2 regions of the Microbacterium dextranolyticum genome follow, and region 2 is predicted to be linked to the other one. Evidence: riboswitches for the same ligand, from Rfam matches in the RefSeq annotation. Region 2 holds a riboswitch; the other holds the start of a gene.
What was found. A riboswitch is a leader RNA that binds a small molecule or an ion and turns the genes downstream of it on or off. The one in region 2 is predicted to bind thiamine pyrophosphate.
Positions count from the first base shown of each region.

Region 1: linked by a shared signal. The riboswitch ahead of JOE64_RS13470 (ECF transporter S component) and the one ahead of thiM (hydroxyethylthiazole kinase) in region 2 are both predicted to bind thiamine pyrophosphate.

Region 1 is NZ_JAFBBR010000001.1:2,949,128-2,965,079, reverse strand. Features, by position in the region: gene JOE64_RS13515 (amino-acid N-acetyltransferase) at 1-298, shown strand, start outside; gene JOE64_RS13510 (hypothetical protein) at 387-1,073, shown strand; gene JOE64_RS13505 (dehydrogenase) at 1,393-1,797, shown strand; gene radA (DNA repair protein RadA) at 1,816-3,177, opposite strand; gene JOE64_RS13495 (L-lactate dehydrogenase) at 3,265-4,218, opposite strand; gene JOE64_RS13490 (MFS transporter) at 4,325-5,731, opposite strand; tRNA gene JOE64_RS13485 (tRNA-Ser) at 5,838-5,928, shown strand; gene JOE64_RS13480 (SLC13 family permease) at 6,166-7,758, shown strand; gene JOE64_RS14620 (D-alanyl-D-alanine carboxypeptidase family protein) at 7,780-9,273, opposite strand; TPP riboswitch at 9,312-9,421, shown strand; gene JOE64_RS13470 (ECF transporter S component) at 9,414-10,058, shown strand; gene JOE64_RS13465 (ABC transporter ATP-binding protein) at 10,063-11,553, shown strand; gene JOE64_RS13460 (energy-coupling factor transporter transmembrane component T family protein) at 11,550-12,338, shown strand; gene glpK (glycerol kinase GlpK) at 12,395-13,909, shown strand; gene JOE64_RS13450 (aminoglycoside 3'-phosphotransferase) at 14,433-15,158, opposite strand; gene JOE64_RS13445 (DUF488 domain-containing protein) at 15,277-15,627, opposite strand; gene JOE64_RS13440 (hypothetical protein) at 15,725-15,952, shown strand, end outside.
Region 2 is NZ_JAFBBR010000001.1:1,159,918-1,175,869, forward strand. Features, by position in the region: gene JOE64_RS05205 (hypothetical protein) at 1-217, opposite strand, end outside; gene JOE64_RS05210 (hypothetical protein) at 253-456, shown strand; gene JOE64_RS05215 (GNAT family N-acetyltransferase) at 624-1,181, opposite strand; gene JOE64_RS05220 (DUF3817 domain-containing protein) at 1,178-1,618, opposite strand; gene JOE64_RS05225 (hypothetical protein) at 1,615-2,082, opposite strand; gene JOE64_RS05230 (TetR/AcrR family transcriptional regulator) at 2,196-2,723, shown strand; gene JOE64_RS05235 (hypothetical protein) at 3,057-4,013, opposite strand; gene JOE64_RS05240 (alpha/beta hydrolase) at 4,522-5,466, shown strand; gene JOE64_RS05245 (serine hydrolase domain-containing protein) at 5,492-6,703, shown strand; TPP riboswitch at 6,813-6,904, shown strand; gene thiM (hydroxyethylthiazole kinase) at 6,896-7,705, shown strand; gene JOE64_RS05255 (thiamine phosphate synthase) at 7,702-8,367, shown strand; gene JOE64_RS05260 (bifunctional hydroxymethylpyrimidine kinase/phosphomethylpyrimidine kinase) at 8,397-9,848, shown strand; gene JOE64_RS05265 (2-isopropylmalate synthase) at 9,885-11,618, opposite strand; gene JOE64_RS05270 (FadR/GntR family transcriptional regulator) at 11,791-12,459, shown strand; gene JOE64_RS05275 (hypothetical protein) at 12,560-13,132, shown strand; gene JOE64_RS05280 (MarR family winged helix-turn-helix transcriptional regulator) at 13,158-13,643, opposite strand; gene JOE64_RS05285 (SRPBCC family protein) at 13,640-14,059, opposite strand; gene JOE64_RS05290 (ABC transporter permease) at 14,170-14,916, opposite strand; gene JOE64_RS05295 (ABC transporter ATP-binding protein) at 14,916-15,875, opposite strand.

The DNA of each region.
Region 1 (15,952 bases), 1.8 Mb from region 2:
AGAGATCCGCACCCTCATCGTGTCGGATGCCTGGCTGCACCACGGCGTCGGCGGGGCCATCGTCGAGCGCTTGGAGCACAACGCGCTCGAACTCGGCCTGTCGCGACTGTTCTGCCTCACGTTCGAGGTCGACTTCTTCACCCGCCGCGGCTTCGCGCCGATCGGCGAACAGGTCGTCGACCACGATGTCTACTCGCAGATGCTGCGCAGCCCCGACGAGGGCGTCGCGGAGTTCCTGGACCTCGCCCACGTCAAGCCGAACACGCTCGGCAACACCCGCATGCTCAAGAACCTCTGAACGGTTCGGCTCGCGGCGGACGACCCGTGCGGGCGTCCGCCCCGCGTGCCCCCAGGGGATGGTGGATGCCACAGCGTAGCCTGAAGCAATGAGCACCCCGACCCGTCGCCGGCCCTCTCCGGCCGTGTACCGACGCCGTCGGCTGGTCGCGCTGCTGCTCGCGCTGCTCGTGATCGGCGGCATCGTCGCCGCGGTCATCGCGCTGTGGCGGCCGGGGCAGAGCGCCCCGTCGACGGGCGGGACGCCGTCGGCATCGCACTCCGCGTCATCGTCGGCGCCGACGGCGGCACCGTCGGACGCCCCTGCGCCGACCGAGCAGACCTCGTCGGCGACGGAGCCTGCGGCATCCCCGACGCCCGAAGCATCGCCTGGGATCGCGGCCTGCTCGACGTCGGGAATCTCCGTGCTCGCGGTGACCGACAAGGACTCCTATGGGGCGGGCGAGCTGCCGAAGCTGTCGATCACGCTGTCGAACACGTCCGATCATCCGTGTCTGATCAACGTCGGCACGGCGACGCAGTCTTTCGTCATCACGAGCGGCGCCGACACGTGGTGGCGGTCGACCGACTGCCAGAGCGAATCGAGTGACCAGGTCGTGCAGCTCGCCGCGGGGCAGACCGTCTCGAGCGTCACCCCCGTGGTCTGGGATCGCACCCGTTCGTCCGTCGACACCTGCGGGTCGTCGCGGCCGCCTGCACCATCGGGTTACTTCCACCTGCAGGTGTCGATTGGCGGAATCCAGGCCGCCGACACCGGAATGTTCCAGCTGCGCTGATCGCCTACATGGTGGATGCCTTGAGCGCAATCCCCCTGGCTGACGCGAGATCGGCTTGTCAGGAAATTCCCTGGTCAGCGCTATTATGAGAGCATTCTCATTGATATACCGGACGTGGCGGCCCGCTCGCTCCGAACACCTGCGTACCGTTGTTCGGAGCTCGTGAACTGCGTCCCCCCGTGATCCCAGTCACGGTCCCCGGTGGTCATCCCAGTGGCACCGGCTGGATGCGGTGAGCTCAGGCCCTCTCGATTCCTCCCGTCCCCCAGTGCGAGGGTCGAGGGGGCCCTTCTCGCTCGTCCCTTCTAGGCTGGACGGCATGGCTGGCACCCCGCGTCGCAAGAAGGCGCCGCTCGACTTCCGCAATCCGCAGCTCGCCGATGCCCTGCAGACGCAGGACATGGCAGCGCTCGCGTTCGCCCTGCGCCACGGCCCGACCGTGGTCCCCCTGATGCGGCCCGGGCAGCGCGACGATCCGCGCGACAGCGGTGAGGTCTGGACCTACCGTGACCCGAACACGGGTGACGTCGCGCTGCTGCTGTTCAGCGATGCCGCCCATAAGCCGGCGGCGCTGCCCCCCGCGGTCGGGCTGCATTCGTCCGCGTGGCTGCGCGCGTTCCTCGGTGCGCACGGCGACGAGATCACGACGGTGTTCTTCGACATCGCCGGCCCGCACCCCATGCAGGCCACACCCGCCGACGTCATCGCGGCGCTCGACGCGTAAGAACGGCGGCCGTGTCCCTCAGAAGCCGGGCGCGTCGCCCCGCTGGACGGGGTGCTGGCGTGGCAGGTCGCGCAGCGCGCGGCGCAGATCGACGGATGCCGTGTCGACGATCGTCCGGTAGCCCAGTCGGCCGGCTTCGGACCGGCGCTGGTCGTGCTGGGTGACGGCGCGGATCTCACCGGCGAGACTCAGCTCCCCGATGGCGGCGAGCTGTGCCGGGTTCGGCCTGTTCGATACGGCGCTGGCGACCGCGAGCGCGATCGCGAGGTCGGCGGCCGGTTCGGTGAGACGCACGCCGCCGACGGTCGAGACGTAGACGTCCTGGTCCGAGACGCGGATGCCGGCGCGCTTTTCGAGCACCGCCAGCACCATCGCCACGCGGGCGCCGTCGACGCCGCTCACGATGCGGCGCGGGTTCGGCCCCGACCCGGGCAGGGTCAGCGCCTGCACCTCGACGGGAAGTGCCCGCCGACCCTCGAGCGCGATCGTCACGCAGGTTCCCGGCTCACGGGAGCCATGCCCGAGAAAGAGCGCGCTGGGGTCGGGAACCTCGGCGATGCCGTGCTGAGTCTGTTCGAAGCAGCCGACTTCATCGGTGGCGCCGAAGCGGTTCTTCAGGGCGCGTACGAAGCGCAGCGAGGTCTGTCGATCGCCCTCGAAGTGGCAGACCACGTCGACGAGATGCTCGAGGATGCGGGGGCCGGCGACCTGCCCGTCCTTCGTCACGTGTCCGACGAGGATGACGGGCAGGGATCGGTCCTTCGCCACGCGGATGAGGGTGGATGCCACTTCGCGTACCTGACTCGGGTGCCCGGCGGCGCCGTCGACGAGCCCGGACGAGACCGTCTGCACGGAATCGACGATGAGCAGGTCGGGGTGCGTCTCGTCGACGTGCCCGAGGACCGTGGCGAGGTCGGTCTCGGCGGCCAGGTACAGCTCGTCGTGAAGCGATGTCGTGCGCTCGGCCCGCAGCCGCACCTGCCCGAGCGACTCTTCGGCGCTGACGTAGAGCACGCGGCGGCCCGCCGCAGCCGTCCGCGCGGCGACCTCGAGCAGAAGCGTGGATTTTCCGACGCCCGGCTCGCCCGAGAGCAGGATCGCGGCGCCCGGCACGATGCCGCCGCCCAGCACCCGGTCGAACTCGCCGACGCCCGTCGTGCGGCGCGGCGTCTCACGGGTGTCGATCTGGGTGATGGGGCGGGCCGACCGGGTCGGGGTCGTCGCCGTGACGGCGGGGGCGGAGATCCCGGTCGGGGTGGTGGCCTCCACGACCGTGCCCCACTGCTGGCATTCCCCGCATCGTCCGACCCATTTGGCGCTCGTCCAGCCGCACTCCGTGCAGCGGTAGGCGAGGGTCGACGCCGCGCGTTTGGATGCCATGGAGAAAGGCTAGCCCGGGCATCCGACATGCCCGTCGTGTGACGAGCGGTCGGGTGCCCGGGCCGGATCCGTCCGCGGGCGTGCGGCTCAGCGCAGCGAGTCGGCGACCTCTCGGAGGGCATCGGCCGACCGGCGGAACAGTCCCAGTTCGTTCGGCGAGAAGGCGGTCTGACGGATCGGCTCGGCTCCCGCAGAAGAGACGATCGAGGGCACCGACAGGGCGACGCCGCTCACGCCGTGGAAGTCGTCGAGCACGGTCGAGACCGGCATGACGGTGTGCTCGTCGTTCAGCAGCGCCTCGACGATGCGTGCGCTCGACAGGCCGATCGCGTAGTTGGTCGCGCCCTTGCCCTGGATCACCTTGTAGGCGGCGTCGCGCACGTCGACGGCGATCTGGTCGAGCTCGTCGACCGTGAACTTCGGCTGGCCGTCCAGCGGCACCCAGTCGAGGATCGGGACGGTGCCGATCGTGGCGTGCGACCACAGCGGGAACTCCGTGTCGCCGTGCTCGCCGACGATGTACGCGTGCACGCTCGCGATCGAGACGCCGGCGCGCTGGGCGATCTTCCAGCGCAGGCGCGAGGTGTCGAGCACGGTGCCCGAGGCGAAGATCCGCTCGTAGGGCAGGTCGGTGGTCTCCTGCGCGAGCACGGTGAGCACGTCGCAGGGATTGGTGACGATGACGAATGTCGCGTTGGGGGCGACTTCGAGCAACTGCGGCATCATCGACTTGAGGATGCCGGCGTTGACGCCGGCGAGCTCGATGCGGGTCTGGCCAGGCTTCTGCTTCGCTCCGGCGGTGATGACGACGACGTGCGATCCGGCGGCGACCGAGATATCGGCGCCTCCGATGATGTCGCTCGAACCGGTGAACTGGGCGCCGTGCGCGAGGTCGAGCACCTCGGCCTCGGTCTTTTCGGGGGCGATGTCGTAGAGGGCCACGTGGCGGGCGGACCCGCGGATCAGGGCGGCGTAGGCGACGGAGGATCCGACAGCTCCCGCGCCGACGACGGTCAGTTTCGAGTTCTCGATCACGCTCATGCGCACAGTCTGACAGTGCCCCGGGCCCTCTGCCACCGCGACGCCGGGCTCGGTCGCGTGCACGTCGTGATCGAGGCCGACGGTGCCGAGCGCCCCGAGGTGCCGCTCAGAGCGCTGCGGGGGAGTCGTCGGATGCCCGGGCATCCGCAGACCGCGGCGGATTGCGCACGCCGATCGCCGACACGACCGCGCCGACCACGAGCAGAGCGGCCGTCACCCACACCGAGCGGTGGAAGCCGGTGAGATCGAGCGCGCCTCCGGTGATCGCCGCGAGCGAGGCGATGGACAGGAGCCCCGCGACCCGGGCGACGGCGTTGTTGACGGCCGAGGCGATGCCGGAGCGCTCCGGATCCGCCGCGCCGAGGATGGCCGATGTGAGCGGAGAGACGGTGAGGGCGAGTCCGAGGCCGAGCACGATCATGCCCGGGAGGATCTGCCACCAGTAGTCGAAGCGTGCCCCGACGGTGAGCAGCAACAGGCATCCCGTCGCCATGACGAGGGGGCCGACCGTCATGAACAGGCGCGGGCCGAATCGCCCCGCCAGAACGCCGACCCGGGAGCTGAGGGCGATCACGAGGATCGTGGTCGGCAGACTCGCGAGGCCGGCGAGAGTGGCGGACAGCCCCGCGCCCTGCTGCAGGTACACCGCGATCACGAAGCCGTTGAGCGAAAGCGCGGCATAGATGAAGAGGGTCGCGAGGTTGCCGGCGCTGAAGGTTCTGCTGCGGAAGAGGTCGAGGGGCAGCAGGGGGTGCGGCGCGGCGCGCTGGCGCAGCACGAAGGCGGCGAACAGGACGACGCCGGCGGCGAGCGCGGCCCACAGCCAGGGGGTGGCGGCGGTTCCGCGGGCCGTGGGCAGTTCGATGAGGGCGAGGACGGCGAGCCCGAGCCCGGCCGTGCAGAGCGTCGCGCCCCACCAGTCGATCCGTGCCCCGGCACGGCGCTCGTCGCGCACGTCGAGGCGGGTGAGCAGCCAGAGGGCGACGCCGATCGGCAGCACGTTGATGAGGAACACCCACCGCCACGAGGCATGGTCGACTATCACGCCGCCCAGCAGAGGTCCGACGATCATCGCTCCGGTCGTCATCGCGGTCCACAGCCCGATGGCGCGTGAGCGTGCGGGGTCGGACATCGTCGACGTGATGAGCGCCAGCGAGCTCGGCACGAGGAAGGCCCCGGCGATGCCCTGCACGGCCCGAGCGGCGATGAGCAGTTCGATCGTCGGGGCGGCGGCGACCGCGAGGGATGCCGCGCCGAACCCGATCAGCCCGATCCGCAGCACCAGGATGCGGCCGTACGCGTCGCTCGCGGCGCCGGCGACGAGGATGAGCGCCCCGAGTGTCACGAGATACGCGTCGACCGTCCACTGCTGGGTCGACAGGCCCCCGCCCAGTTCGCGGGCGATCGCGGGGAGCGCGACGTTCACGACCGTGCCGTCGAGGAAGGCCACGAATGAGCCCAGCACGGCGATCGCGACGACGAGTCGCTGCTGTGGGGTCATCCGTGCGGTCACTCCTGTCACGCTACCCGCGGGCGGCGACACGGTGCGCGGGGGTCGGTGACGTCTTACCTAGCGTGCCGGTTCGCGGGGATGCCCGGAGTGTCGTAAGCTAGTCGGCGGTGACGTGTCCGAGCGGCCGAAGGTGCAACTCTCGAAAAGTTGTGTAGGGTAACCCCCTACCGTGGGTTCAAATCCCACCGTCACCGCCACCGAAACCCCCGCGAATCCCTTGAAAACACTGGGATCGCGGGGGTTTCACTTTGTCCGGACGCTTCCCGGGCGCCCGGACGGACTCCTCCGCATCAGGATCGCGTCCGCAGGCGGGATCGGTCGTGAGGCGGAAGGGGGCGGGGGCTCCCACCGACCGGCCCCGTCCCATCGAGCCCAGCGCGGGCGGAGCCCGAGGGCGGGTGGGCGCGCCGACATCCGGCGTCTAGGGTGAAGCCATGGACCCGGCCGGTTGGACATTCCTGATCCTGGCCGTGGCGATCGCCGCGTTCGTGAGTGGACGCGTGCCCCTCTCGATCGTATCGATCGGCGTCGCGCTCGCCCTGTGGGCGACGGGCGTTCTCACCCTCGGCGAGGCGTTCTCGGGCTTCGGCGACCCGACCGTGCTGTTCATCGCGAGCCTGTTCGTGGTGAGCGAATCGCTGGATGCCACCGGGGTCACCGCCTGGCTCGGGCAGCAGGTCGTGACGAGGGCGGGGCGTGGCCGGGTGCGTCTGACCGTCGTGATCGGCGCCATGGCAGCCCTGCTGGCCGCGTTCATCTCGATCAATGGAGCAGTTGCGGCGCTGCTGCCGGTCGTCGTCGTGGTGGCGGTCCGCGCGAAGATCGTGCCGTCGAAGATGCTGATCCCGCTCGCCTTCGCGGCGAGCGCCGGGTCGCTGCTGACCCTTACCGGCACGCCGGTCAACATCGTCGTCTCCGAGGCGGCGGCCGCCGCGGGCGGCCGAGAGTTCGGCTTCTTCGAGTTCGCGCTCGTCGGGGTCCCGCTCGTGGTGCTGACCGTCGCGATCGTCGCGTTCGGCGGCGGGCGACTCCTTCCCGAGCGTCGCCCCGAGCACGTCGCCGACCCGACCGATCCGAGCGAGCACGCCCGAGCTCTGCGCGACAGCTACGACGTCGACATCGATACGGGCGTGCTGTTCAGCGCCCGCGAAGGCGTCGCCGAAGTGCTCGTCGCGCCCCGCTCGAGGCTCATCGGGCGCACGATCTCGGCCGGCATGACCACTCGCGACGAGGACCTCGTCGTGCTGGCGGTGCACCGCGGCGCCGACGACGGGCCGAACGCCTCGCGTGGCACCGGGGTGACCGGCTCGCTCACTCTGCAGGCCGGCGACGCGATGCTCGTGCGCGGGCCGTGGGCCGCGCTCACCCGCTACGCGCAGTCGCCCGATGTCATCGCGGTGACACCGCCGCAGGCGCTGCAGCGCGCCGTGCCGCTCGGGCGCGGAGCCAAGCGCGCGCTCGTCATTCTCGGTCTCATGGTGCTGCTCCTCGCGACGGGCGCGGTGCCGCCCGCGGTGGCGGGCCTCGTCGCGGCGGGAGCGCTCGTTCTCACCCGCACTTTGACGATCCCGCAGACCTACCGTTCGATCTCGTGGACGACGGTCATCCTCATCGCGGGCATGGTGCCGCTGTCCTCGGCGTTCATCGCCACCGGCGCGGCCGGTCGGGTCGCCGACGTCGTGCTGGGGATCGTCGGATCGACCTCTCCCCACCTCGCGCTGCTCGTGCTGTGCGTGCTGACGATGGTGCTCGGGCAGTTCATCTCGAACGTCGCGACCGTCCTCATCGTGACGCCCATCGCGGTGGCGATCGCGGGCAGCCTCGACCTCAGTATCCAGCCGTTCATGATGGCGCTGACCGTCGCCGGTGCCGCCGCGTTCCTCACGCCCGTCGCGACACCGGTGAACCTCATGGTGCTGCAGCCCGGCGGCTACCGCTTCGGCGACTACGCCAAGCTCGGCCTGCCGCTCATGATCGTCTACCTCGCGGTCGCGGTGCTGTACGTGCCGCTCGTCTGGCCGTTCTGACGCATCCGCGCGCGGCGTGGCTCAGCCGGCGAGACCCCACAGCTCGAGCGGATGGGTGAGGCGCCACCAGGCATCCGGATCGGGCAGATCACCCGTCAGGTGCAGTCCCGTCGACGTCGTGCCGAGGGGACCGGTCGCCGTCGCGGTGCCGACGGCTGCATTCGCGGTACGGGCGTCGCCGAGTGAGATGTCGGATGCCACCGGTGCTGTCGCACCGTTCCACAGCAGCAGCGAGGCATCGGCGTCGGTCACGATGTTCGCGGCCCCGCCCCATTTCGTCGTCACGACACCGGCCAGGGTGCCGGCGGGCACGAGCCGCGGCTGCGAGGCCTCGGCGGCGACCTCGTCGAGCAGCCGCGCGGTCTGGGTGTTGCGTTCTTCGTGGCTCGCCTGGCCGAGCGTCACTGCGTACGCGCGCACGGTGGCATCCCCGGCGGTCTGCTGACGTGCGGCGAGTAGGTTGTACCCCGTGTCGAGCGAGCCGGTCTTGACTCCGATGACCGCCGGATCGCTGAGCAGATCGTTCGTGTTGACGACGGTGCCGGCGCCGGGCAGATCGACCGAGGGTGTCTTGACGATCTCGGCGATCACCGGGTCGGCGAGGGCGAGTCGGGCCAGCGCGATGAGCGACGCCGGGTCGGCGGAGTTCTCGGGGTCGATCCCGGTGGGCTCGACCATGGTGATGCCGGACAGGTGGTGGCGGGCGAGCCAGTCGGCCGCCGCTTTCGCGAAGACCGTGTCGCTCGGCCAGATCGAACTCGCGAGCCGGTCGGTGTAGTTCCCCGCCGACCCGATCAGCATCCCCTGCAGCATCTGATACTGCGTCAGTGAGCCACCCACCGGAACGTCGAGAGCGGACTCGTCTTTCGCGAGGTAGTTGTTGTACTCCCGCTCGTCGCTCGACGTGAACGAGAAGCTCGGGCCGCTCTGCCCAGGCGACAGCGGCATCTGCTCGAGCACCATGAGCGCGGTGACGACCTTGCTGATGCTGGCGATCGGGGCGCGGTCGTTCGTCGAGGATGCCACGGCGTCGAACCCCTCGACGCCGACGGCCGCGGATCCCTCGGCCGGCCACGAGACCGCCGAGGCCGGCGAGGAGATGTCGGCGATCCGGATCGACTCGACGGTCGGGGTGACAGCGGACAGCGGCCAGAGCAGCGTCGCCGCCGCATACGCGCCGACGACGCCCACCACCGAGAGCACCGGCACGACGACCCCGGCCCGCAGGGGCGAGCGGCGCGGGCGTCGCGCGAGCAGATCCGGCGCGGCATCGGCGAGTGCAGCGGGTACCGCGGCGGTCGCCGCGACCGCGTCGTCGTCGAGCCACGCGAGGGCCGTGCGCGACGACGGGCGGGGCGTCGACGCCGTCACGAATGCGTACGTCTCGGGGGAGGCCTCAGGTGCCGCGCCCTCATCCGGCGCGGGCGTGGCCGGGGCCTCGGCAGCCACCGGGCCCGTCGGTGCGCCGGCCTCTCGTCGGGCACGCCGCGAGGTCGGCGCATCTTCCACGGTCACTCGCTCAAACTACTACCCGTTCGTGCCTATACTCGATGTCACGTAACCACGGGAGTCCGGTGAGCCGGGCTGAGAGGAAGCGATCCACGCTTCGACCGTCGAACCTGATCCGGATCATGCCGGCGCAGGGAGGAGAGAACATGCACGCTTCGGCGTCCCCATCCACCGTCACGTCCTCGACCACGTCGGGGCCCGGCTTCGGTCGCCTGCGCTGGCGCGTCGTCGACATCGTCGTGGCCAGCGTCATCGGCGTGGCATCCGGTCTGATCTTCCTGCTCTGGAACATCGGCTACCTCGGCCCGAAGGCGCTGCTCGACCCGCTGCTGCCCGGCCTGCAGGGTCTGCTGGACGGCCCGTGGCTGTTCGCCGGCGTGCTCGGTGCGCTGATCATCCGCAAGCCCGGCGCCGCCATCTACACCGAGACGCTCGCCGCCGTCGTCTCGGCACTCATCGGCAACCAGTGGGGCGGATTCCTCACGATCGAGGCCGGCCTCGTCCAGGGTCTCGGTGCCGAGCTCATCTTCCTGCTGTTCCTCTACCGCGCCTGGTCGCTGCCGGTCGCGATCCTCGCCGGTGCCGGTGCCGCCATCGCGGGCGGCATCAACAACCTCGTGCTCTGGTACGTCGGAGCCGACGCCGCCTTCACCGTCGTCTACCTCATCTGCACCGCGATCTCGGGGGCGGTGATCGCCGGCGCGCTGTCGTGGTTCCTCGCTCGTGGACTCGCCGCGACCGGCGCACTCGACCGCTTCGCTTCGGGGCGCGAACGTCGCGCCCTCGTCTGACCCGGTGACCGGCGACGGCCCCGCCGCCGTCTCGGCGCGCGGCTGGGGATGGCGTCACGCGTCTCGGCGGGCCTGGGCCGTGCGCGACGTGTCGCTCGAGATCGCACCCGGCGAGCGCGTGCTGCTGCTCGGCGCGTCGGGTGCGGGAAAGTCGACTCTGCTGCACGGACTGGCGGGTGTGCTCGGCGGCGACGAAGAGGGTGAGGCGTCGGGCGAGCTGCGCATCGACGGCGCGCCGGCCGGAGCCTCGCGCGGGCGCGCGGGGCTCGTGCTGCAAGACCCCGATGCGCAGGTGATCCTCTCTCGGGTCGGTGACGACGTCGCCTTCGGGTGCGAGAACCTCGGCGTGCCGCGCGGGGAGATCTGGCCGCGCGTGCGGGCGGCGCTGGATGCCGTGGGCCTGCACGTTCCGCTCGACCGTCCCACGTCGGCGCTGTCGGGCGGGCAGAAGCAGCGGCTCGCGCTCGCCGGGGCCCTCGCGATGCGCCCGGGGCTGCTGCTGCTCGACGAGCCGACCGCCAATCTCGACCCCGCCGGGGTGGAGGACGTGCGCGCCGCGGTGGGTCGGGTGCTGGATGCCACCGGCGCGACCTTCGTCGTCGTGGAGCATCGGGTCGAGGTCTGGCTGCCGCTCGTCGACCGGGTCGTGGTGCTGGGCGACGGCGGTGTCGTCGCCGACGGACCGCCCGATCGCGTGCTCGGCGAGCGCGGAGCGGAGCTCGCCCGCGGCGGCGTGTGGGTACCGGGCATCCCGCCCGCCGTGCCGCCCCCGCCCGCACGAGCTCCGGGTGACGTGCTCATCGAGGCGCGTGCCGCGGCGGTCGCCCGGGTGCGGGCGGTTCCCGTCGCCACGGGGATCGACCTGGATGTGCACGCCGGCAGTGCGCTGGCGATCGTCGGGCCGAACGGCGCCGGTAAGTCGACGCTCGGCCTCACCCTCGCCGGGCTCCTCGCCCCGGCACGGGGAGAGGTGCACGCGCGACCCGAGCTCGCCGACGGGCTCGACGCCGCCCCGATCCGCTGGCGCTCGCGCGACCTGCTGACCCGGATCGGCACCGTCTTCCAAGATCCCGAGCATCAGCTCCTCGCCCGTACCGTGCGCGAGGAGCTGGAGGTCGGGCCTCGCGCCCTCGGCCTGGAGCCCGGGCTCACGGCATCCCGCGTCGACGAGCTGCTGGAGCGGCTGCGGCTCGCGCCGCTCGCGCGCGCGAACCCCTACACCCTGTCGGGCGGCGAGAAGCGTCGGCTGACGGTGGCATCCGTGCTCGCCACCGCGCCGCGCGTCATCGTGCTCGACGAGCCGACCTTCGGGCAGGACGCCCGCACGTGGAGCGAGCTCGTCGCCCTGCTCGCGCAGCTGCGCGACGACGGATCGGCGATCGTGACGATCACGCACGACGCGCAGGTCGTCCGCGCCCTGGATGCCCGGACCTTCCGTCTCGGCGGGGGTGCTGATGTCGGCGAGCCCGGCGGCGCGGCAGGGGGTGCGCGATGACGCTTCTCGACAACCGCGCGCGCACGGGCGCCGTCGCCCGCATCAACCCGGTCGCGAAGCTCGCCGCGAGCGCCCTCATCGCGCTGCCGCTGATCCTCACGATCGACTGGGTGTCGGCGTCGGTCGCGCTCGCCCTCGAGTGCGTGCTGTTCCTGTTCGCCGGGCTCGGCTGGCGCGAGTTCTGGCTGCGCACCTGGCCGGTGTGGATCGCGGCGCCCCTCACCGCGCTGACGATCGCGCTGTACGGCCAGGCATCCGGTCACATCTACGTCGAGTGGCTCGTGCTGCGCATCAGCGACGGCTCGCTCGCGCTCGCGCTGGCGACCTTCTTCCGCGTGCTGGCCGTGGCGCTGCCCTCGGTCGTGCTCTTCGTGACGGTCGATCCCACCGACCTCGCCGACGGGCTCGCGCAGATCGTGCGACTGCCGGCCCGATTCGTGCTCGGTGCTCTCGCGGGGCTTCGCATGGTGGGCCTGTTCCTCGACGACTGGCGGGCGATCGAGCTCGCCCGCCGCGCACGCGGCGTCGCCGACCGGGGTCGCATCCGCCGGTTCGTCGGGATGGCCTTCGCGCTGCTCGTGCTCTCGATCCGCCGCGGCTCGAAGCTCGCCACGGCGATGGAGGCGCGCGGCTTCGGCGCTCCGGTGCGCCGTACCTGGGCGCGTGCGTCGACATTCGGCGGCCGCGAATGGGCGCTCGTCGCGATCGGCGCGGCGGTCTCGGCGATCGCGGTGACGGCCTCCGTCGCCGCCGGCACCTGGAACTTCATCCTCGGGCCGAGCTGAGACCGGGCGCGCGCTGCTGCTTCCGGTCGCGCGGCATCCCGGCCAGGATGGTCCGCATGCCCCGCTACGTCATCGCCCTCGATCAGGGCACCACCTCGAGCCGCGCGATCGTCTTCGACAAGAAGGGCGCGGTCGTCGCGGTCGGGCAGAAGGAACACGAGCAGATCATGCCGCGGGCCGGCTGGGTCGAGCACGACCCGATCGAGATCCGCGACAACATGCGCGAGGTCATCGGCATCGCGCTGGGCCGTGCCGACGCGACCCGACACGACATCGCGGCCGTCGGGATCACGAACCAGCGCGAGACCGCGATCGTGTGGGACCGCACGACGGGCATCCCCGTCTGCAACGCGATCGTCTGGCAGGACACGCGCACTCAGTCGATCGTCGACCGTCTCGCGGGGGATGCCGGTGTCGATCGCTACAAGGACGTCGTCGGCCTGCCGTTGGCGACCTACTTCTCGGGCACGAAGATCGCCTGGATCCTCGAGAACGTCGAGGGGGCCCGCGAGAAGGCCGAGGCGGGCGACCTGCTCTTCGGCACGCCCGACACGTGGGTGCTCTGGAACCTCACCGGCGGCCCTCGGGGAGGGGTGCACGCGACCGACGTGACGAACGCGTCGCGGACGCTCTTCATGGACCTGAAGACCCTGCAGTGGCGCGACGACATCCTCGCCGACTTCGGCGTGCCGCGGTCGATGATGCCCGTGATCCGTTCCTCCAGCGAGGTCTACGGCGTCGCCCGGGGAACCTCGCTCCTGCGCGAGACGCCGGTGGCGGGCATTCTCGGCGATCAGCAGGCGGCGACCTTCGGGCAGGCGGCGTTCGACGCCGGCGACAGCAAGAACACGTACGGCACGGGCAACTTCCTGATCTTCCAGACCGGGACCGAGATCGTGGCATCCGACAACGGGCTGCTCACGACCGTCGGCTACAAGCTCGGCGACGAGCCGGCCCACTACGCGCTGGAGGGCTCGATCGCCGTCACCGGCTCGCTCATCCAATGGCTGCGCGATCAGCTGGGGATCATCTCGTCGGCGGCCGAGGTCGAGCGCCTCGCGCTGTCGGTCGACGACAACGGCGGGGTGTACGTCGTGCCCGCGTTCTCGGGTCTGTTCGCACCGTACTGGCGCTCCGACGCGCGCGGCGCGATCGTCGGGCTCACGCGTTTCGCGAACCGGGGCCACATCGCCCGCGCCGCGCTCGAGGCCACCGCGTTCCAGACGCGCGAGGTGCTGGATGCCGTCGCCGCCGATTCGGGCGTCGCTCTCACCGAGTTGAAGGTCGACGGCGGCATGGTCGCCAACGACACGCTCATGCAGTTCCAGGCGGACATCCTCGGCGTGCCGGTCGTGCGCCCCGTCGTCGCCGAGACGACCGCTCTCGGGGCGGCCTACGCCGCGGGCCTCGCCGTCGGCTTCTGGAGCGACCTCGACGAGCTGCGCGCGAACTGGCGCGAGGATCGGCGCTGGGTGCCTCGAGACGACGAGGCCGAACGCGAGCGTCAGCTGCGCCTGTGGAGGAAGGCCGTCACGAAGTCGATGGACTGGGTCGACGCCGACGTCGTGTGACCCGTGCGCCCGGCTTCGGGTCGCGTGTGGTCGCCTTCGGTGGCGCGACGGGTGGCGGGTTCGGGGCTGGCGACGCCGGTGGTGGTGGCGGGTTCGGGGTCGCGTGTGGGCGGGTGCCCCCCGTTCGGGGTCGCGTGTGGCCGCCTCGGGCCGCGGATGGCGGCCAGAAGGGGTCCCAAACCTGCGGGGTGGCCCGGGTGTAGCTTCGGGGTCGCGTGTGCGCGGGTGCCCCCCGTTCGGGGTCGCGTGTGGCCGCCGTGGGTCGGCAGGAGCGACGACACGAGACCCCGGATCTCGGTAAGTGGGGCCCGGCATGGTTCGGGGTCGCATGTGGGCGGTCGCGGTGGTGGGACGTCGGGTTCGGGGTCATGGATGGTCGCTTCGCGCCGACGGCAGCGGCCGCATGAGACCCGAAACCGGCGGCGGCGAGGGGCGGTGGCGAGGGCGAAGAGGCGCGAGGCGCGAGGGCGAGGGCGTGAGTCGGGCGAGAAAGAGGTGTGGATGCCCGGGGTGAGGCGCCGCGTCAGGTCGCGTTCCAGAGGGCCCGGTAGTACGCGAGGCGTTCGTCGTCGGGCTTCACGCCGTAGGCCTCGATGAGGGCATCCTGCCAACCGGGACCGTAGTTCCACTCCGTGCTTATCGCGGCGACGGCGATGTCGGCCCAGCGGTCGGCGATCCCGAGCGCGCCGAGGTCGACGTGCGCGACCCCGTGTCCGTCGTCGTCCAGGAGCGTGTTGGGGCAGCACGCGTCGCCGTGGCAGACGACGAAGCGGTCGACCGGCGGGGGCGTGCGCAGGTCGATGGGCACCCGGATGCCTCGACGTCGAGCGTTCGCGATGCGTACCGGCACGGTCCACTCGAACGGGCAGTCGGCGACCGGCAGCGCATCGTGCAGCGCTCGCAGCGCCTCGCCCACGGCGCCGACCGCGGTCGCGGGGCGTTCGATCCATCGCGGCTCGACGGCAGAGGATGCCTCGATCGCCCTCGTGACGAGCCATTCGTTCGTGGGGCCTGCCCCGGTTTCGATGACGGAGGGAACCTCGACGTAGCGCCGTGCCCACGAGAGGCGGCCGGCCTCCGCGCGCAGGGAGGTCTCGGCGTTCCGGGGTCCGTGCTTGATGTAGCGGCCGTCGTCGGTGCGGAAGGTGACGCCCCCGATCGCGTTGCGCCACACCGGTGTCACGGCAGCTCCCCGTGCGAGGCGTCGGACCGTGCGGGGCGCGTCGACGTGATCGGTGGGGATGCTCATCCCGCCCATTCTGCCCGGCGTGGCCGGGCGCGTGCCGCTCCGTGCCGACAAAAGACGGACGTGGTCCGCCGACACCCGACCGCGCCGGAGCCCCGCGGCATCCGCGCGGGCCCTTCGCTCACTCGCTCGCGCCGAGTAGTTCCTGCAGAACGACGGCGCCGTTGTGTTCCTCGTCGTGCGAGGCGAACAGGAGCGTGACCACGGCGTGCCCCGCGATCTCGTCTCGCACTCGCGCGACTCCACCGTCGGCGGCAAGCTCGTCGCGGTACCGGGCCGAGAAATCGGGCCAGGACATCCCCTCGTGGTGGACGGCGCGGCGCAGCTCCGCAGACGGCGCGACCTCCTTCGCCCACAGGTCGACTCTCGCCCGCTCCTTGGACAGGCCGCGCGGCCACAGCCGATCGACGAGCACGCGGAAGCCGTCGGCATCCGTCGCCTCGTCGTAGACGTGCTTGACGTGCAGTTGCATGATTCCAGTCAACTCTTCGCGCCTCTGCGTCGCCAGCCTCCGTGTACCTGTGTCGTCGGCTGGCACGCGGCCGGCGCCCGACGTGCTGAAATGGATCGTGCCCATCGAAGCTGTTCGCCGTGTCGGAGTCCTCACCGCGCTGGCCGACGAGGGCGACGGAGCCGCAGTCGCCCTGGGCGACGTTGCGGCTCACCATGTCCGGTTGCGCTCCGACGGACTGGTCCCGGCCTTCGGTGCGGCGCCGTCGGGGTTCGTGCCGTGGCGGCAGGTGCGAGAGCTCGACGCCGACATCCCCGCGACCTGGGTGCCCGCTCCCGCCGTGATG
Region 2 (15,952 bases):
AGTACGCGGCCTCGACCTCGATGGGGGTGCGCATATCGAGTTCGCAGTGGAGGCGCGGGTTGTTCCACCACCACACCCATTCGAGCGTCGCGAGCTCGACCTGCTCGACGATCTGGTCGGTGTAGACCATCGCCATGTAGTTCGAGCCGTGGTCCGAATGATGAGTCAGTCCGCTGAGGTCATCGCCGGCGCCCCACGCGGCCATATCCAGCGCCATGGTGCCGTTCCGGCGCGACGTGATCGAATGGCGGCATGTTCATCAGAGGGAACCATGACGGTCGCTGGAATCTGCCGCTCTGCGTGAACTACCGTCGCGACGGGAACGGTGTCTTCCACCTCGTCTTCCCACAGGTCGCCGGGGGGAATCTGAAGGTCGGTCCGGACCACCCGCAGTACCGACAGATCGCCGACCACCTCCTGGGTGCGACGCTGCCGGACGACCCCGCCGAGCCCTGATTCGGGGTCGCGTGTGGTCGCTCCCCGGGGTCTCGTCGGGGTTCGGGGTCGCGTGTGGTCGCGGTGGGAGGTGCGAGGCGACCACCAGCGACCCCGAACCCGATCGGGGCGGGTGCGCGGGCGCGCGGCCGGGCGAGGTCACGGGCATCCCGGCCGGATTGCGGGTTTCAGCGTTCGATTCGTCCCGCGCCGTCGGCGATGCGCGGCATCCGCTTCTCGAATCGGAATGAGCGGTCGGGACCCTGGTGATCGCCGTCGCCTTCCTCTTCGCGCTGGTGGCCGGGGTGGAAGAACTCGACGGCCTGGAAGCCGCACCGGTTGATATAGAAGTGAACGTTGCGCTGGTCGAAGTACGGGGTGTCCGTCTCCCACACGTCGGTGTCGGGGTAGCGGGCTTCGATCGCGGCCCACGCGCGGGCACCGATTCCGCCTCCGTGGCGGCCGGCGTCGATGAAGAACAACTCCAGGCGCCGCCGCCCTGCGTGATTCGCGCCGATCATCGCACCGCCGACGATCTCGTCGTCGCACACGATCTGGAACGTGCTCACGTCGGGGGACCGGAGCTCGGGCTCCATCTCCGCCGCCGTGGGGATCGGCTCCTCGCCGGGCGCGATCCCGGCGTCGTGGAGGCCGGCCGTGAAGGCATCCTCCATGCGCGCCAGCCACTGCGAGCGTTCTGTCGGATCGAGTTCGGCGAGACGGACCGGGGACGGCGTCGAGGTCATGAGTGTCCTTCTTTCGTGAGGGGTGCGCAATCGCGCTCCACCGGGGGCTGGGCGTGCGGGCGGGGCTCGCGCGTGCGGCGGGAGAGGAGCCCCCGACGTCGGAAGATGATCTCCAGGGGGATCGTCGCCAGCGGCGGGATCGCCGCGAGCAGGGCGATCGCGGCGACCCACCACGACCAGCGGAGGACGACCGCCGCCACGACCGCCACGGCGATGTAGATCACGAACATGTAGCCGTGGAGGGGGCCGAAGATCGTCACGCCCCGTTCGGTGGATCTCGTGACGTACTTCAGGAACATGCCCCTGAGAAGTCCCACCCAGGTGACCGCCTCGAGGACGGCTGCCACCGCGAAGACCTTTCCCATCGGCGCCAGCGCCGCGGGGGAGCGCGTGCGCGACCGCGTCGGCGCCGCGTCCGCCGAGCGCGACGGACTCACAGGACCGTCTCCATGATGAGATCGCGGATGCTGTCGCCCGCCAGCCTGCGCGAGGGGATGACGGTGCCGTTGCCGATGTTCGTGGAACGCATCAGGTGCTCACTGACGCGTTCGGCGACCAGCTCGCGGTGCGCGGGATCGTCGAGGACGACACCGAGCGCCGTGACCTCCTTTCCGAGCAGGTTCGTCGAGAGGAACGACGCCTCTTCGACCAGTCCTGACGCGATGCCCATGATCGTGGCGCGATCGTACGATCCGTCGATGACCACCACGAGCAGTCGGGGGCGGTACCTGTTCAGGGCGTCGTGAAGGTCTTCGCGAACGCCGTCGACCCATGCGTGCGAGTGCGTCGGCACGCTCCCGTGCACCCGAAGGGTGACCACGAGCGCGTCACGTCGGTGCTGAGACTGATCTGTGCGCACGAGGATCTCGGTGATCTCCGAAGCGGATCCGATGACGTACATGTCTGCTCTTCCGCTCGAAGCATGTGTGAGCGCCGAGCAGAATTACTATACCTGCTGGACGGTATAGTAATTCGTGAGTGAGTCGAGAGGATTCGGGTCGACGAAGGGGAACGATGGCGCGTCCGAGTAGCAGGAAGAAGATCATTGCGGCGGCGAATGCGGTGATCGAGCGCGACGGTATCGCACACCTCACGCTGGAGTCCGTCGCCGCCGAGGCGGGGCTGACCAAAGGGGGTCTGCAGTACCACTTCGCGTCGAAAGAAGAGCTCTTGGATGCGGTCGAATCTGATGTCTGGACGCAGGTGGATGCCGCTGCGACCCGCGCCCTCGGAAAAGATGTCGATCTGTCCACGCCCGATGAGCGCCTTGCCGCAATGATCCGCAGCTTCGCGCATGCCGACGTACGGACGGCGGAGTTGCAGATCGTCCTCAACGGCGCCGGCGAGGGGCCGGTGCGCGACAATCGAGAGGCGTTGTTCCGGCGGTGGTCCGGCGAGGATGAACGCCCGCTCAGCCCGAGGCAGTGGGTGGCGCTCCTCGCCTCGGACGGGTTGTGGACTCGTGACGCTCTCGGGCGTGGTTTCTCCGAAGGGATGCGTGAACGGATCGTCGCTGCCATGCTCGACCTCGCGGAAGGATGACGCGAGGACTGCGACTGCGCAGCCACCGATGAGACACCGGTCGGCGGTCGATGAGAGCGGCGGGATCGCGCCGATCGGCGTCGGCCGCATCTGATTTTTCGACGACGTCCATCCGTCGGGAGCGATCGGTGCGGCCAAACCCGAACCTGCGTTCTACGAGACCGTCGGACGTGGGCACACGACTGGTGGCAGACGGGGCGGCGCTCTCTGTCGGTCTTCCCTGACGTCGCCGCGATGGCCGGCGATCTACCGGATGCGCTGGTCCAGGCGACGGCGGCGGCGCTCACCCGCCCCGACGTCGAGGAGCTCGACATCTGAGAGGCGTGCGAGCCCTCACGGCGCGTGTGACACGCCCGCATCCGCATCCGCCGCCCACGCCATGCCCAGCGCGAACAGCGTGGACACGCCGTAGTGGGTCATCGCCTGCGCCACGCGCCGCCGACCCGTGCGGGGATTCACCCCGATTTGACGGGATGCGGTGTCGAGGGTCATCCCGGTGCGCATGAGGGAAAGCAGAGGCGTCCACGGCTCCGTGGTCGGCACGCCGGGTGTGGCACGTCGCCAGAGTGAGGCGAAGTATGCCGAGATCATGCCCGCCAGTGCCGCGTTCCGCACGCTGATCACGCTCGTCGGACGCCCCTCGCCCCACTCAAACGGGATGGCGAGCTGCTCGCCGTCCACCCAGAACCAGCTCGGCGGATCGTCGAGGAAGCGGTACTCCATACCGGCCGCGGTGAAGGCGACGAGCAAGGGCTGCACGACGGGGTCCTTCGCGATCGTGGTCGGCAGGATCACGCGGACGGCATCCTTGCGACGGAAAGCCTCGGAGAAGCGGGTGACCCGCTCGTGGGGGCTCGTCAGGAATCGGCTGATGTCGGGCAGGACGGCATCCAGCGTTCCTGCGTCGCGCCGGCCGAACTCGAACCAGACGTCCTCCGATGCGCGCGGCCCGTGGCGGGTCACGACGGGCATCGGGTCTGCCGACGTCTGCCCGATCGACCAATGGTCGATCATCCGAGGGAGGTCCGCGACCACCCGCTCGATCTCGCCGAGCAGGTCGCGCGCGGTGCGGCGGAGGTCGCCGGCGCGCGCGGCGACCGTCTCTGCGGCCCAGTCGCCGGGGTTCACATAGGTGATGTGTCCATCGTGGCCGCCGAGCTGGCCGCGCGCGCGAAGCCGGGTCACCGCGACGCGTGCGTCTGCGAGCGGGAGATGCGACAGCGTGGCCAGTTCGTCGATCGTCGCCGGTCGCCCACGGTAAGCCAGTGCGAGAAGAGACTCGTCATTCACGCGCTCAGACTGTCCTCTTGCGGACACGTCCGCAAGAGGTTCTTGTTCGCGCCCGGCCGTTTCAGGACACTGAGACGAAACGCGATCGACGTGCGGTGACATGCCGTCGACACGCGAGGGGTGCGAATCAGAGGCCGCCCCCGACGAGGAGGAGTGTCATGCCCGATTGCCTCGCCCCCACGGGCGGGGGCGCGTCGAACTCGCTGATCGTCGTCGCCGCTCTCTGCCTTCTCGCCGTCGGGATCGTTCTGATCCTGCGTCGTCGAGAAGGCCGGCGTCGTCGCGGCGGGGGTGCGTGGGGGCTGGTGGCGGCACTCCTGATCGGTGCGGCCGCGAGTGGGGGCGCGGCCGCACCGCCCGCCGCGGCCGTGCCGGCGTGCGGCGCGATCGCGGCCGACACCGACATCGCTTTCGTCAGCGGCGGCGTCACGTATCACGGCAGCTACCGTGGGCCGCGTGAGGCGGACCCCATGGTCGCCGCCCCGTCATCATCGGCGGCACCGGCGACGTGGATCGCGACGGCGACGGCGCGGGGATCTCGATGGGGGAGTATCGCTGGCTGGCGGACCTCCTCGCGGCCGAGGGCATCGCCTCGCTGCGGTTCGACAAGCTCGGCACGGGCGAGACGGGGCTCGGCCCGTACGCCGCCGATCCAGGTCTGCTCCTTCCCCTCACGTACGACGGACTGCGCGTGCAGCCCGTGCGCGACGCCCTCTCGTTCCTTGCGGCGCAACCCGGCGTCGACGCCACACGGCTTCTCCTCGTCGGACACAGCGAGGGCGGTGCGGTGGCGACTGTGGTGGCTTCCGACCCGAGCGGCGCGCCCGCACCGGCGGCGCTGCTGCTCATCGAGCCGGCCTACGGCCGCATCCTCGACATCGTCTCCCACCAGTTCTCCGCACAGATCGACGCTGCGGTCGCGGCATCCGCGATGGCGTCCGCGGATGCCGCGAGCCTGACGACCTGGATCGCGGACGGCGTCGAGGAGATCCGCTCGGCCACGCCGCCGTACCCGGCACCCGGTCCCGCGCCGCTGCGTGACGCGACCGGATACACGGCGGTCATGCAGTCGACGATCCAGAGCAACATCTTCGGCTCAGACCCCGCGCAGATGGTGATCTCGCACGCGTACCGCACGCTCTACGGGCGGCAGTTCGACGAGATCGATCCGGCCGCTCTCGCCCCGCAGGTCACGATCCCTGTGCTCGTGACCTGCGGCACGAAAGACTCCAACACCCCCTGCGGTGACGGCTCTCCGGGCTCCGGTGTGGCGTGGCTGGCGTCGGGATTCGCGGCGGGCGGCACCCGCTTCGTCGAGCTTCCGGGCGTCGTGCACATCCTCCGAGACGTGGGCGCCACCGATGTCCCGGCGCTCGTCGATCAGGTGACGCATCCGTTCTCGACGCAGCTCGCGCGCGAACTCGCCGCGTTCGTCGCCCCGTTCCGTGGTTGATCGACGTTCCGCACCCGAGGGGGAGATGACCGTGCGCCGAATCCGATGGACGATTCTCACGGGCGCCGCGCTGCTCATCGCTGTGCTCGCCGCCTGCACCGCTGTGCCCGCGCCCGTCCCGACCACGACGGAACCGTCCGACGCCGTGTTCGGCGACCGGATGGCAGCCTCGCTGCTGCAGTGGCGCGCATCGCCGTCGACCGGGCCGTTCGCGTACACGATCCCGGGCGTCGCCGTCGCCGCTTCGCGGGGCGACGGAGCCGTGGTGGTCGCGGTGAGCGGCGACGGCGACGCGGGTGTGGCGCTCGACCCGGCCGCGACCTTCCATATCGGGAGCATGACCAAGCTCTTCACCGCGGCGCTGATCATGCAGCTCGATCAGGAGGGCGTGCTCGCGCTCGGTGACACGATCGATCGCTGGTTCCCTGCGGCGCCCGGTGGTGATCTGATCACGGTGCGGATGCTGCTGCAACACGAGAGCGGGCTGAGCGAGCTCGACTTCGCCCGTGTCGGCACGGCGACTCCGCAGCAACTCATCGACGACGTCTTCACCCGCGTGCCGGCGTTCGTACCGGGCACGGCGTACGAGTACCTCAACGCGGGGTACATCGTGCTCGGCCGCATCGCGGAACTCGCAACGGCGACGCCGTACGAGCAGCTGGTGCGTACGCGCTTCATTCAACCGCTCGGTCTCGCGCACACCTACCTCGACGGCGTGGGCACCGGTCCGGAGGCCGTGAACGGATTCGTGCTCACGTGCGCGGACGGCGAGGGCGCCGCGTGCGCCGGCAAAGGCGGCACGGTCGGTGCGCAGTCGCCGTCGCCGCAGTGGCCGGGCGCGTGGGCGGCAGGCAGCATGGTGAGCTCCGCTGCGGATCAGGCGGTCTGGATTCGTGCGCTCGTCGGAGGCGATGTCGTCGACGCGGGCCACCTCGGCGAGATGCTGCAGGTCACGCCGCTGTCTTCGCAGTACTACTCCGCCGCGTACGACACGTCCGGGGTTCCGCACGTGCAGCTCGGGGAGGGTGCCGGGATCGCGACCTGGATGGTGCCGGGCGTCGGCACCTGTCATGGGCACGCGGGGGCGATCCCCGGCTCCAATGGGATCGCGGCGTACTGCCCGGACTCGGACCTCGCGATCGTCATCCTCAACACCATCCAACCCGCGGGGCTGACTCCCGGCTACCCGGGATTGACGCCGCTGACGGCCGGCGTGCTGTGGGCGTTGGGCGGCTGACCGCCGCGATCAGCGACAGCCGGGCGCCGGTCCACGTCTGCCGGAGCGATTCACTGCGCGCCTGAGCGCGGCGATCGCGCCGGTGCGCCCATCCGCTAACCTGGGGCCAACACGTGACACGGGGTGCCCTGCGGGGCTGAGATCACACCCGTCGAACCTGATCTAGTTCGTACTAGCGAAGGGATGTCGCGCATGACGCGCACGCCAGAACACCTGCTCCGTTCCACCGTCGAGGCCTGGGAGGCGGTGCGTTCGCATGCGCCGCTCGTGCAGTGCCTCACCAACTCGGTCGTGACCACCATCACCGCCAACGTCCTGCTCGCCCTCGGCGCCTCGCCCGCGATGGTCGACATCCCGGGCGAGGCGGGACCGTTCGCCCGCGTCGCATCCGGCGTGCTCATCAACCTCGGCACGCCGACCTCCGAGCAGCGCGAGGCGATGCGTGAGGCGGTGTCCGCCGCGGACGACGCCGGTACGCCCTGGGTGCTCGATCCGGTCGCCGTCGGCTCGCTGCCGGTGCGCACGGCGCTCGCCGCCGAGCTGCGCCGGCAGCGTCCCGCCGTCGTGCGGGGCAACGCGTCGGAGATCATCGCGCTCGACGGGTCGGGGGCGGGAGGGCGCGGGGTGGATGCCACCGACGGCGTCGACGATGCGGTCGCCGCCGCACGGCGCATCGCTCGGGCGACCGGCGGCGTCGTCGCCGTTTCGGGGCCGGTGGATGTCGTCACCGACGGTGCCGAGGAGGTCCGCCTCGGCAACGGAGACGCGCTGCTGACCCGCGTCACCGGCGGCGGGTGCGCGCTGGGAGCCGTGATGGCGGCGTTCGCGGGTGTCCATGACGACCGGTTCGAGGCGACGGTCGCCGCCGTGACGGTCTACACCGTCGCCGCGGAGGTCGCGGCGACGCGTGCGGGGGGACCGGGCAGTTTCGCGGTCGCTCTTCTCGACGCACTCGATGGCCTCGATGCCGACACGCTCCGCACGCGGGCGGTGATCGCGTGAGCGTGGACCTGTCGATCTACCTCGTGACGGATACGGGGGTGGCGGCCGCGGCGGGCCACGACGTCGTCGAGGTGGTGCGCGCCGCGACGGCGCAGGGTGTCTCGGGTGCGCAGGGCGTCTCGGCCGTGCAGGTGCGCGAGAAGGATGCCTCGGCGCGCCGGTTCCTCGACACCGTGCTGCGGGTGGCCGATGCGGTGCCGGACGGTGTCGCGGTGCTCGTCAACGACCGGGTCGATGTCTTCCTCGCCGCACGTGATGCGGGCGCGCGGGTCGCGGGCGTGCACGTCGGTCAGTCCGACCTGCCGCCCGAGACCGTTCGGAACCTCATCGATCCGGGCGCCGTGCTGGGGCTGAGTGCATCGACGCCGGAGCAGCTGGCGGCGGCATCCGCGTGCGGCGTCGTCGACTACGTCGGCATCGGGGCGCTGCACGCGACCTCCACGAAGCGAGACGCGCCGCCACCCCTCGGGCACCACGAGTTCGCCCGACTCGTGGCGGTGAGCGCTCTGCCCGCCGTCGCGATCGGCGGCGTGACCGCAGCCGACCTGCCGATGCTGCGCCGTGCCGGTGCTGCGGGTGCCGCGGTCGTCTCGGCCGTCTGCGGCGCGGTCGACCCGGGCCGGGCGGCCGTCGATCTGCGTGCGGCGTGGAGCGTCGCATGAGCGGGCGGACGGCCTCGAGGGTGCCGCGCGTGCTGAGCATTGCGGGGACCGACCCGACCGGCGGAGCAGGCATCCAGGCCGACCTCAAGAGCATCGCCGCGAACGGCGGCTACGGCATGGCCGTCGTCACCGCGCTGGTCGCGCAGAACACGCGCGGGGTGCGGTCGGTGCACGTGCCGCCCGTGGCCTTCCTCGTCGAACAGCTCGACGCGGTCTCGGACGACGTCGAGATCGACGCCGTGAAGATCGGGATGCTGGGGACGGTCGACGTGATCCGGGCGGTCGCCTCATGGCTCGATCGGGTGCGTCCACCGGTCGTCGTGCTCGATCCGGTGATGGTCGCCACCAGTGGCGACCGCCTGCTCGAGGCGGATGCCGAAGAGGCGCTCCGCGACCTTATGTCGCGTGCGGACCTCGTGACCCCGAACCTTCCCGAGCTCGCGATCCTCGCCGGGGAACCCGTCGCGGAGGCGTGGGACGACGCGCTCGCGCAGGCCGGTCGCGTCGCCGGGCGACACGGCGTGCGCGTCCTCGCCAAGGGCGGGCACCTGGCGGGCGAGCGGATGCCGGACGCCCTCGTCGAGCAGGCCGGGGGCGACCTCGCCGTGACCGAGTTCCCCGGAGAGCGGATCGCCACCACGAACACACACGGCACCGGATGCTCGCTGTCGTCGGCCGTCGCCACCCGCGTCGCTCTGACGGGAGAGTGGGAGCGGGCCGCGGCCGAGTCCAAGCGCTGGCTCGCGGAGAGCATCCGGCACGGTGCGAGTCTCGGCGTCGGGTCCGGGCACGGGCCGGTCAGCCACTTCGCCGGGCTCTGGACCCGCGGCGGCACGACGACCGCGCCCACCGTGGCAGAAGTCGAAGAGGACTGGTGGGAGCACGTCGGCGGCATCCGGGCCGAGATCGACGATCTCGCGTTCGTGCGCGGCCTGGGCGACGGGTCCCTCGAGCGCGACGTGTTCCTCGGATATCTCGCGCAGGATGCGTTGTACCTGCGTGACTACGCGCGGGTGCTGGCCGAGGCGGCGCGGCTGGCGCCGACCGGCGACGAGCAGGCGTTCTGGGCCGGGGCCGCCCAGGGGGCGATCGCGGGCGAACTGCAGCTGCACGAGAGCTGGCTCGGGCCCGCGAACAGACACGACACCCGCGCGGACGCGGTCACGACGGCGTATCTCGACCATCTCCTCGCCGCCGGAGCCCGCGGCGACTACCGCGTGCTCATCGCGGCGCTGCTGCCGTGCTTCTGGATCTACCAGGACGTCGGAGACCGCCTGCACCCGCTCTCGCATGCGGAGCATCCGTACCGCTCCTGGCTCGACACGTACGCCGATCCCGCCTTCGCCGCCTCGACTCGGCACGCCATCGACATCGTCACCCGCGCCGCGGCGACGGCGGACGAGAAGGTGCGCACCGCGATGCGCGACGCGTTCCGCCGATCGGCCGTGCACGAAAGGGACTTCTTCGACCGGGGCAGGTGAGCGGCCGCGCCGGCGGCACCCGGCACGCTCTCGTCATCACGAGGCTCCCACCGCGCGCGCGGCGATCGCGTTCGCCGCGCGCGCGACGGCGTCGACGGTCGCCGTGAGTACCGACCCGTCGCGCCCCGCCGTCCAGGCCGGGCCGTCGGGGCCGCGGTACTCGACGATGCTGAGCGCCTCGGCATCCGCGCCCGAGCGGAGCGAACTCTGGTGCAGCGACAGGATCTCGACCTCGATGCCCGCGTCGGCCAGCGCGCGGACGACGGCGTCGACGGGGCCGACGCCCGCGTGCGAGGAGCGGTACTCGTGGCCCTCGACCTGGATCACGACATCCGTCGAGGCCTCATCGACGCGCACGGTGCCGACGCGCACCCGGGCGTCGTTCGTGTCGGGCAGGTAGGCGTCGGCGAAGATCGCCCAGATGTCGTCGGCGGTGACCTCGCCGCCGCTGGCGTCGGTGTGTCGCTGCACATGCCGCGAGAAGTCGATCTGCAGACGCCGCGGCAGCTCGACGCCGTGTTCGGTCTGGAGCAGGTAGGCGACTCCGCCCTTGCCGGACTGCGAGTTCACCCGGATGACTGCGTCGTAGCTGCGGCCGATGTCGGCGGGATCGATCGGCAGGTACGGCACCCGCCACGCGATCTCGCTCTCGTCGCATCCCTCCTCGGCGGCGCGGGCCCGGTGCTCGGCGAACCCTTTCTTGATGGCGTCCTGATGAGTGCCGCTGAACGCGGTGTGCACGAGGTCACCGACGTAGGGGTGACGAGGGTGGACCTCGATCCGGTTGCAGTATTCGACGGTGCGGCGGATCTCGTTGATGTCGGAGAAATCCACCATCGGATCGACGCCCTGCGCGTGCAGGTTCAGTGCGAGCGTGGCGAGATCGACGTTCCCGGTGCGCTCGCCGTTGCCGAAGATGCATCCCTCGACGCGCTGCGCCCCGGCGAGCACGGCCAGCTCGGCGCAGGCGACGCCGGTGCCCCGGTCGTTGTGGGGATGGACCGAAAGGATCACGCCGTCGCGGCGGGCGAGGCGGGTGTGCATGTACTCGATCTGGTCGGCGTACACGTTCGGAGTGGCGATCTCCACGGTCGCGGGGAGGTTCAGGATGACGGGGCGCTCGGGGCTGGCATCCCACAGCGCGGTCATCGCGTCGCAGATCTCGAGCACGTAGTCGGGCTCGGTGAGGGTGAAGACCTCGGGACTGAACTCGAAACGCACGTTCGGCAGGTCACCGGCGAGCTCGAGCACGTCCTGCCCGCCAGCGAGGATCAGCTCGCGCAGTTCGTCTCGACTCTTGCCCAGCACTGTGTTTCGCCACGCCGGCGCGGTCGCCGTGTAGAGGTGGATGACGACGTCGTTGCGGATGCCTCGGATCGACTGCACCGTTCGTTCGATCAGGTCGCGGCGGGCGGGGGTGAACACGACGATCGTGACGTCGTCGGGGGCGATGTCGGTGTCGGCGATGAGCCGGACGAAGTCGTAGTCGGTCTGGGATGCCGAGGGGTAGCCGACCTCGATCTCGGTGTAGCCCATCCGCACCATGAGCTCGAAGAATCGTCGCTTGCGCTCGGGATCCATGGGCTCGGCGAGCGCCTGATTGCCGTCGCGCAGATCGACCGGCACCCATAGCGGTGCTGCGGTGAGCCGGCGACTCGGCCATTGGCGTTCGGTGTCGGTGAGGGGGATCTGCACGCGAGAGTACACGTCGGTGTAGCGGTGCGAGGGCATGCCTGAGGGGCGCTGCCGGTTCCAGGGGGGCGTGGTCATGTCGGTTGTCCTTCGGGGGTCTCTTTACGAGCGAACGACCGGCGCACCGTGCGGCTCCACGTCGGGGAGCCGGTCAGGCTAAGCCCCGCCGTGGCGGCGAAGAAGAAGGAAAGCGAGCGATGACACGGGGATGACAGTAACATAAGTCCTCAGACAAGTAGAGGAGTTTATCGTGACGCGACTCGTGCGGGTCCCGCTGGCCGACCAGGTTGCCGATGTGCTGGCCGAGCGCATCCGCGCCGGGGAGTGGCCCCTGGGGGCGAAGCTCCCCGGCGAGACCACGCTCGCCCTCCAGCTCGGCGTGGGGCGCTCGACCGTCCGCGAGGCGATTCGGCGGCTTGCGGGTCGCGGCGTCCTCGATTCCCGGCACGGGGCGGGTGTCTACGTCACGGCGCTCGACGCCCCCGAGGACTGGGATCAGGTGCTCCGCCGGGCCGATATCGTCACCGTCATCGAGGCGCGCACGGCGATCGAGGTCGAAGCTGCCATGCTCGCAGCCGAACGTCGCACGCCCGCAGATCTGCGGGCGATCCGAGGCGCGCTTCTGGCGCGCGATGAGTCGGGCCGCAGCGTGGAGGACCACGTCGACGCCGACACGGCTCTGCATCGCGCGATCGTCGTGGCTGCGCACAACGAGGTGCTCACCGAGATGTTCGACGGCTTCACCGCGAGGGTTCGCCGCGCGATGGTCAACATGCTCCGCCTCCGCCCCGTGGCGGACGAGAAGATGGACCAGGATGCCCACGCGATGCTCGTCGATGCGATCGTCGCCCGTCGGCCGCACGCCGCCGCGCAGGCCAGCCGCGAGCATCTCTCGGCGCTGAAGGCGGGGTTCGCCTGAGCGCGACGCTCCTCGCCGTTCCCGTCGGTCGCGGCGGCGACGTCTGATCGCGGACCGCGCGGGCTGTGCGTGGTGGCGTCACCGAGGGACAATGTGGCCCATGTCATCTTCCGCCGACGGCACCTCGCCTCGTGATGATCCTCGCCGTCGCGGTCGGCGCCCGTCGCCCGACCTGCCCGCGGGGGAGGTCCGGGAGTGGCTGTCGTCGTACGTCTACGGCAACATCACCCTGCTCAGTGCAGCGATCGCGGTCGGGCCGGAGCAGATCGAGCACGGCGCCGCGGTCTGGGCGGTGCTCGCGACGGGCTTGTTGACCTTCCTCGCGCACGTGCTCGCTCACATCGTCGCGGAGGGATATGGCGAAGCGGGCGTCGCGCGTCGCCCTGCCGCGCGTCGCGCGGCCATGCGCGAGGTGGTGCGCACCGCGCGCCCCATCGCGACCTCGTCGCTGATCCCCGCGGCGCTGTACGTCGTGGCGTGGATCGGGTGGCTGCCGGCGGCGTGGATGCAGACCGCGGCCATCGTCGTGCTCGCCGTTCGTATCGGCTTCGTCGGTCTGTCGATGCAGCGCTTCAGCGGCAAGCCCCTGACCGTCGGGGCGCTCTGGGCCGGCGTGATGCTCGCGCTCGTCAGCTTCGGCATCGGCTTCGCGAAGGTGCTGCTCACGCACTGACGGCCCCTGTGTCGATCGAGCCTGATCACGGTCCGTCGTGTGCACGTGGCCCTCCGTCCGTCCGGTGTGACGCGAGGTCCCGCAGCGCGGATACGAATGCTCGCGTCGCGCCGGGCGAGAGGGCCTCGAAGAAGGCGGTGTCCGCAGTCTCGACGTCGATGGTCGCTCGATTGGCCAGCTCGATTCCGGTGGGGGTGGGCTCAAGCGCGAACGCACGTCCGTCGAAGGGGTGGGGCTCGCGTCGGACGTAGCCCTTCGCCTCGAGAATCCGAATCACCTGTGACGTCATCATGACATCGAGCGCCGCGTGGTCGGCGAGTTCGCGCTGGCTGACGGGGGCGGATCGGTCCATCCAGGTCAGCGAGGCGAGGAGGACGTACTGCGTATGCGTCAGGTCGTGCGGTGACAGGGCGGCGCGCACCTGGCGCTGCCAAGCATTCGTCGTCCGCCACAGCGCCAGGCCGGGGCTGGAGTTTGCGTCAGGATAGCTCGACGCCAGCCGGTCGCTCACCGAGATTCGGCGGCGGCGAGCAACTCTGCCATCGCCACCGGGAAGTCGCCGCTGATCTGCGGGCCGAGGTCGGGTCCCACCTTGTCCGCATCCGTGCCGTCGATGATCAGTGTGTGCGTCACCGCTGTTCCACCCTCGTCGGTTGGCGCGAGGTCGTGCCGGAACGTGAGTGAGAGACCTCCGAACAGCGTGCGGTCGGCGTAGCGGCGTTCGGGAACGAGGTCGACGATTGTGGATTGCATGGGCTCCTGTCCCTGGGGGGTGATCGTGAGCACGGTGCCCACGGCGAACGGGCCGTGCAACTCGAACGAGTCGGACTCCGGTCCGAGCGGTTGTCCCGAGTGGAGGGCTCGCAAGGCATCCCACACCGCCGCGGGAGTCGCTGTCGTCGTCGCTCGGTATTCGGTGATCCACATGGTGTGCTCGCAATCTGATAAGTGTGCTTATTAGTACTGTACATGAACCATGAGTCGCCGTTCCCGCCGGAGCGCAAGCGTGAGGGCGCCGCCGACAAGCACGACCCGGCTCACGCGTCGCGGATGCGCAGCGTGAGGTGTGCGGCCAGCATCGTCCACACGGTGAAGACCGTCATGACGGCGATCCCACTGAGAGGGGAGGAATCGGCGGTGATCGTGTACGACGCCTGCCCGGCGGTCAGCGGCCAGGCGGTGCGGAGGACCTCTCCCACCGTCCCGGGAACCCCGGGCGCGAGCGCGGGGACGAGAAGCGCGATCGCGACCACGACGGACAGGGCGCCCGTGCCGCTCCGGGTGATCGTGCCGAAACCGAGTCCGATGAGGGCGGTCAGCACGAGGTAGAGCGTCGCGCACGCGGCGGCACGCAGGGTGTCGGGATCGCCGATGTCCGCGGACGGGAGGCCTCCCGCGGCGAGTGCGGCCTGCGCGGCGGCGAAGGTCGCGGCGACGGTGACGACGGCGGTGACGAGGGCCACGAGGCCGGTGATCGCGGCCTTCGTCCCCAGGAGCGCGCCGCGTTTCGGGACGACCGTCAGGGTCGACAGGATCTGGCCCGTCGCGTACTCTCCGGTCATCGACTGAGCACCCAGCATGGCTATGAGGATCTGACCCACGAGGATGCCCTTGAATCCGGCTCCCACCGGGTCGAATTCGGCGGGGGAGGCGGCGCCGCTGCCGGCGAGCGCACTCACTCCGAGGAGGCTGACGGACACCGTGACGACGACCGTCGCGGCGGCGAGGACCCAGGTGCTGCGGACGCTGCGGGTCTTGATCCATTCGGAGGCGAAGAGGTTCATCAGGCGGCTTTCTGCCGTAGCGGCGAGACGGGCGCGCCGGGCGAGTCGGGGGACGGCGCGGCCGGGGCGGTGAGAGAGAGGAATGCATCCTCGAGGGAATCGCGGATGAGGGTCAGCTCGGACAGCTCGACGCCGGCGTCCGCGGCGATTCGGCCGATCCGGTCCGTGGTCTCGTGCGGGATCGTGAGGACGGCTCCGTCCGCTCCGACGTCGTCGACCCCGTGCTTCGCGAGCGCACCGCGCAGCAGTGCCGTCTGCGGCGTACGCACCCGCACGCGCGCCGTGGTGTGGTTCGCGACGACGTCCGGGAGCGGGGCGTCCGCGACGAGGCGTCCGCGGTGGATCACGATCAGATGGTCGGCGGTGAGCTCCATCTCGCCCATCAGGTGACTCGAGAACAGCACCGTGCGGCCCTCATCGGCGAGCCGCCGCATGAGCGAGCGGGCCCAGCGGATGCCTTCCGGGTCGAGGCCGTTGAGCGGCTCGTCGAAGATCAGGATGCCGGGGTCTCCGACGAGTGCCGCGGCGATGCCCAGGCGCTGCTTCATGCCCAGGGAGAAATCGCCCGCCGCGCGGTCGCCGGCGCCTCCCAATCCGACGAGGTCGAGCACCTCCGCCGCGCGGGACCTCGGCATGCCGCCGGCGCGCGCCACGGCGGCGAGGTGGTCGATCGCCCTCCGCCGCGGATGGATCGCCCGCGCATCCAGGAGCGCCCCGACGACCCGCATCGGGTGCGGCAGCTCCCGGATCCGGAGCCCGCCGATCGTCGCGGCGCCACCGGTCGGGCGATCGAGTCCGAGGAACATGCGCAGAGTCGTGGACTTGCCCGCTCCGTTGGGGCCAAGGAAGCCGGTCACGGCACCCGGGGGAACCGTGAACGACAGTCCGTCCACGGCCGTGGTGGCGCCATAGCGCTTGATCAGATGGTGGGCCTGCAGCTCCGCCGATGAGACGTTCATGAATGGCACACTACACCGTGCAGTGTAGTCTCCTACACTCTCCGGTGTAGGATCGATGCGCGGGGCCGGGCCGGTCC